DNA from 2 places in the Clostridium sp. CM037 genome. Region 2 is predicted to be linked to the other one. Evidence: a T-box and tRNA genes for the amino acid it is inferred to sense, from the RefSeq annotation. Region 2 holds a T-box; the other holds one or more tRNA genes.
What was found. The T-box of region 2 lies ahead of pheS (phenylalanine--tRNA ligase subunit alpha). A T-box ahead of a tRNA ligase gene usually reads a tRNA of that ligase, here a tRNA-Phe.
Positions count from the first base shown of each region.

Region 1: it has a tRNA-Phe gene. The T-box ahead of pheS (phenylalanine--tRNA ligase subunit alpha) is inferred to sense a tRNA for this amino acid. The anticodon was not compared.

Region 1 covers NZ_CM143650.1:36,630-39,789, reverse strand. Annotated here, with positions in the region: rRNA gene ACWJKP_RS00195 (23S ribosomal RNA) at 1-925, shown strand, start outside; rRNA gene rrf (5S ribosomal RNA) at 1,011-1,127, shown strand; tRNA gene ACWJKP_RS00185 (tRNA-Phe) at 1,133-1,208, shown strand; gene ACWJKP_RS00180 (uracil-DNA glycosylase) at 1,259-1,933, opposite strand; gene ACWJKP_RS00175 (YitT family protein) at 2,144-3,019, shown strand.
Region 2 covers NZ_CM143650.1:1,182,326-1,185,485, reverse strand. Annotated here, with positions in the region: gene pheT (phenylalanine--tRNA ligase subunit beta) at 1-276, opposite strand, end outside; gene pheS (phenylalanine--tRNA ligase subunit alpha) at 344-1,363, opposite strand; T-box leader at 1,423-1,635, opposite strand; gene ACWJKP_RS05590 (TrmH family RNA methyltransferase) at 1,704-2,489, opposite strand; gene ACWJKP_RS05585 (potassium channel family protein) at 2,502-3,160, opposite strand, start outside.

The DNA of each region.
Region 1 (3,160 bases), 1.1 Mb from region 2:
ACTGTCTCAACAACACATCCGGCGAAATTGTAGTGCAAGTGAAGATGCTTGCTACCCGCGATTGGACGGAAAGACCCCGTAGAGCTTTACTGTAGCTTAGCATTGAATTTCGGTATTGTCTGTACAGGATAGGTGGGAGACTGAGAAACATGGGCGTCAGCCTGTGTGGAGTCATCCTTGGGATACCACCCTGACAGTACTGAGGTTCTAACTGGAGGCCATGAATCTGGTCACAGGACATTGTTAGGTGGGCAGTTTGACTGGGGCGGTCGCCTCCAAAAAAGTAACGGAGGCGCCCAAAGGTTCCCTCAGCGCGGTTGGAAATCGCGCGAAGAGTGCAAAGGCAGAAGGGAGCCTGACTGCGACACTTACAAGTGGAGCAGGGACGAAAGTCGGGCTTAGTGATCCGGTGGTACCTCGTGGGAGGGCCATCGCTCAACGGATAAAAGCTACCTCGGGGATAACAGGCTGATCTCCCCCAAGAGTCCACATCGACGGGGAGGTTTGGCACCTCGATGTCGGCTCGTCGCATCCTGGGGCTGAAGTAGGTCCCAAGGGTTGGGCTGTTCGCCCATTAAAGCGGCACGCGAGCTGGGTTCAGAACGTCGTGAGACAGTTCGGTCCCTATCCGTCGCGGGCGTAGGAAATTTGAAGGGAGCTGTCCTTAGTACGAGAGGACCGGGATGGACAAACCTCTGGTGCACCAGTTGTCACGCCAGTGGCATCGCTGGGTAGCTATGTTTGGAAGGGATAAACGCTGAAAGCATCTAAGCGTGAAGCCCACCCTGAGATGAGATTTCCCATAACTCGCACGTAAGTGCGGTGTTAGTAAGACTCCTGGAAGACCACCAGGTTGATAGGTTAGAGGTGTAAGCATGGTAACATGTTCAGCTGACTAATACTAATAAGTCGAGGGCTTGACCTAAATAATTAGAAATAACGCGAAGCTTCGGACGTAAGGAAGAAGACTAATTCACTGTGCAATTTTCAGAGAATATTTATATTCTCAATCTGGTGATTATGGCATGAAGGTAACACCCGTTCCCATACCGAACACGAAGGTTAAGCTTCAATGCGCCGATGGTACTGCAGGGGTGACCTTGTGGAAGAGTAGGTTGTCGCCAGGTAATGTGGCTGGATAGCTCAGTCGGTAGAGCAGAGGACTGAAAATCCTCGTGTCCCTGGTTCGATTCCTGGTCTAGCCACCAAAAACGTCTTAGATAATTCTAAGACGTTTTTTTTAATTGGAGTGATATATTTATAAATTTTCAATTTGCCAATCGATGTTTTTTTCGCCTACCGAAGTTAAAAAATTATTAGCATCAGAAAAAGGTTTACTATTAAAAAAACCTCTATATGCGGATAATGGGCTTGGGTGAACAGACTTTATTATATAGTGTATTGGATTTGTTACAAGAGATTGTTTTGTCTGAGCATTGTTCCCCCATAAAATAAAAACTATAGGCTCTGTTTTCTCGTTTAATAAAGCAATGATTTTGTCCGTAAAATGCTCCCAACCTTTATTTTTATGTGAATTAGCCTCTCCGGATCTAACAGTAAGAACGGTATTTAAGAGCAGAACACCCTGATCAGCCCATTTCTTTAAATAACCGTGATTAGGAATATAACAGCCTACATCATTAGTTAATTCCTTATATATATTTAATAAAGAAGGGGGAATGGGTACATTTGTTTTTACAGAAAAACTTAAACCGTGAGCTTGGCTAGGTCCATGGTAAGGATCTTGACCAAGTATAACAATTTTTACATCATTATATGCTGTATATTTAAGTGAATTAAATATATCCTGCACTTCAGGATATATTTGCGCCTTTTCATATTCTTCTTTTAAAAAATATCTTAATTTTAAATAATAGTCTTTATTAGATTCTTCAAATAAGAGCTCGTTCCAATCATTTACTAAATTATTCATAAAATCACCTCAATTAAGTGTAACATAAATGCATTTATTTTCATAAAATAAGTTGTTATTTTCATTGTATAAATTATAAAAATATAGGATGGTACTTCTGCTTGTTTTAAGTGTTAAATGGTATATAATAATAGAAGAAGATACAAAAATATATGGTACAAACCAATTAATAGCTGTTTTGTATTTCAGAGAAAGACAAGGAGATAGTTTATGAAAAAGGTATCTAGCACTGATTTTAAAGATTTATTTAAGAAAATAGTTCTTATTATTTTAGGCACTTTTATTTTAGCGGTTGCAATAAATTTATTTATAATTCCAAATAAGCTTCTTAGTGGAGGGCTTTCAGGAATAGGGCTAATGTTACAGTATATTTTCAATCTTCCAATGGGTATTACATTATTGATATTTAATATTCCACTTCTTATATTAAGTATATTAAAAATAAATAAGAAATTCACTGCATTTACGATATTGGGGACCATTTCGCTATCGGTTTGTTTAATGCTTACCTCATCTTTAAATAATGTTCTTGCTCCTGTTGAAGAGTCTTATAGGCTTCTTTACTGTATATATGGCGGGATACTTTCAGGTATAGGGACTGGAATTGTTTTTTCTAATGAAGGATCTACAGGTGGTATGGATATTTTAGCTATATATGCTAAAAAGAAATATGATATAGAAATAGGTATAATGAGCTTTACAATAAATTTCTTAATTGTAGCTGTTGGATCTGTATTATTTAATTTTAAAGTTGGATTATATACTCTGATTTCTATGTATATTACGGTGGCTGTTATGGAAAAAGTTATGAATGGATTAAACCGACGAAAAATGCTTTTAATAGTATCAGAAAAAGAAAAAGAAGTAAGTGATGCGATAATGAGTAATTTTAATAGAGGAGTAACTATTTTATATGGAGAAGGCGCATATACTAAACATAGAAAAAATATAGTGTATTGTGTTGTTTCATTGGGTCAACTACCACAAATTAAGAGAGTAATAAAAGTTATAGACCAAGAAGCTTTTATTTCTATAATTGATATAGCTGAGGTTGAAGGTAATGGATTTAAAAGCCCTATAGGTTAATATTGCAGCTCCGTAGGAGATGATTTAATATAATGAAAGCATGTAATTAGTTACATGCTTTTATTATATTAAAAGGATAGTTAGTAAATATTAATTTATATGATTTGTAATAGTTTAGTAATAAAACAATGGTAAAAAGGG
Region 2 (3,160 bases):
TACTGGTACTATATCCTGTTCTTTCATATTAGTAGCTGCTGTAACGATTTGTGTCGGCTCGTCTAATCCTATATTTACTTGACATATAACTAATTTCTCAGCATCCGGATGTTTTTCTATTTTTATTATTTTCCCTGTAACAACCTTCTCAATTTCAGCACCTGATATAATAACCTCTTCTACTTTTGAACCAGACATGGTTAACTTATCTCCAAGCACCTTTGGTGAAATATCTATATCTACATAATCTTTAAGCCATTTAACTGGAACTTTCATTTTATATCCTCCTAGAATTTGTATAGTATTAAATCATCTTCTGCGAAGCTGCATTATTATTTATATTTTAGAATTGTTTTAAAAATCTCATATCACTTTCATAAAGTGCTCTAATATCGTCTATTCCGTATTTTAACATTGTAATTCTATCAAGGCCAAACCCGAAAGCAAATCCGCTATAAACTTCTGGATCAATCCCACAATTTCTTAAAACGTCCGGATGAACCATGCCACAACCTAAAAGTTCTATCCAGCCGCTACCGCCGCAAACCTTGCACCCTTTACCATTGCACACAAAACAAGTGGCATCCATCTCAGCTGATGGCTCTGTAAAAGGAAAATGATGTGGTCTAAACTTTGTTTCCATTTCGTCCCCGAACATTTTTTGCGTAAATAATTCTAGCGTCCCTTTTAAATCAGCAAAGGTAATTCCCTTATCTACTATAAGCCCTTCAATTTGATAAAATATTGGTGAATGAGTAGCATCTGCTGCATCGGATCTATAAACTTTACCTGGCGCTATCATTTTTATAGGCGGTTTCTGAAGCTCCATAGTTCTTATTTGTATTGGTGAAGTTTGGGTTCTTAAAACTATATTATCATTTATGTAAAAAGTATCTTGTTCACCTCTTGCCGGATGATTTTTAGGTATGTTTAATGCCTCAAAGTTATAATAATCTCTTTCTACCTCAGGGCCCTCTTCAATAACAAATCCCATAGATAAAAATATTTCATTAACTTTTTCAAGTGTTAACTCTAACGGATGTCTTTTACCTACTGTTTGTTTTTTCCCTGGCATAGATATATCTATAACTTCACTTTTTAGCTTCATTTCTTTTTCATTGTTTTTTAATGTATCTGAAGCTTTATCTATAAGTGTCTCTATATCCACTCTTACTTTATTTGCTAATTTTCCAACAATTGGTCTTTCTTCATTTGATAACTGTCCCATGCCTCTTAATATTTGCGTCAATTCACCTTTTTTGCCCAAATATTTAACTCTGATATTTTCTAATTCTGTTTTAATAGCAGCTCCTTTTAATTCTTCTAAAACTGCAGCTTTTATCGTTTCTAACTTTTCTTTCATAATGAATGCTCCTCTCATATTTTGATAATTCTTTATAAAACAAAAAAAACCATCCCCAATAAAGGGACGGAAAATCCGCGTTACCACCCTAATTGACTAAAAACAGTCCTCTTAGATAAATTTATCGGTTTTACCCGCTATCGGCTACTTTTTTTCACCATTAGAACTCTGGAGTGAACTTGGATATAAAAATTTCTTAATGAAGCTCTCAGTCTAAGGCTTCTTATCCCTGTAAGTATCTTTATATTTACTTTCTCCGTCACAGTTTATTATTAATTTATGGTAGTATACAAAATATTATAACCACAACTACAAAAAAATTCAACTATGAATTTAAAAATCATATATTATTTTTCTGTCTTACGACTTCATACATCATAATTGATGCAGCTACAGCTGCATTTAAAGATTCTGCACCACCAGGCATGGGAATTTTAATTTTCAAATCACATATCTCATAAACTTCGGCGCTTATTCCATTTCCTTCATTCCCAACTGATATAATAACTTTCTCTCTAAGATCTACATTATAGAAGTTTTTATCAGTATCCAATGAACTAGTAACTAGCTTAAATCCAGCGCTTCTAAGCTTTTGAACCACCGATAGATCACTATCGCAAATAACGGGTATTTTAAAAATAGAACCCATTGTGGATCTTAAAGTTTTTTCATTATAGATATCTACAGTTCCTTTTGTAATTATAACTCCTAGTGCTCCCGCCGCATGAGCTGTTCTAATTATAGTTCCCATATTACCTGGATCTTGTATTTTATCAGCTAACATATAGAAGCCATGATCATATTTAATCTCTACCGGTTTATTTCTAACTGTAGCAATAATCCCTTGCGGATTATCCGTATCGCAAATACTTTTAAATAAACTGTCACTAACACTATAAACTTTAGTATCCTTCTGTAGCTTGTTTTTCATACAAGAGTTTTCATATTTTGAATCTCCTCTAGCGCTTATAAAAATGTGCACCACTTCAAAACCAGAATCCAAAGCTTCTTCTACAAATCTGAAACCTTCAACTAAAAACATATTACTGTCTTTTCTATATTTCTTTTCTTTTAACTTTTTGATATCTTTAATCAATAAATTATCCTTACTTTGAATATGCTCCAAACTGAATGCTCCTTATTTAACTAGATTTTCCAACTTATTTAATTCTTCAATATTACCTATTGCAACAATAATATCACCTGGTTCAACAATATTATCAGCTGCTGGAGCAACATCAATATCATTGTTTCTTTTTATAGCCATTACATTTATACCATATTGAGCTCTTATATTTAATTCTCCCAGGGTTTTATTATGCCATTCTTCAGGACTAATAACTTCAGCTATACTATAATCAGGAGATAATTCAATATAATCTAATATATTTGATGATACTAAGTTATGAGCAACGCGTACACCCATATCTCTTTCCGGAAAAACTACTCTGTCTGCACCTATTTTATATAATACTTTAGCATGCAGGGCATTAGTCGCTTTTGTTATCACATATTTTACTCCTAATTCTTTAACTAAGAGTGTTGCCAAAATGCTAGATTGGATATTAGAACCTATACTAATGACTGCACAATCAAAATTACGAATTCCAAGAGCCCTTAAGCTATTTTCATCATTCGCATCAGCTTGAACTGCATGAGTTACATTATCCGAAATATTTTGAACTACATCTTCATCAAAATCAACTGCTAATACATCATTTCCCAAAGAATATAATGTTTCAGCAACGGATTCTCCAAATCTTCCGAGACCTATAACAATAAACTGTTTTTTACTCA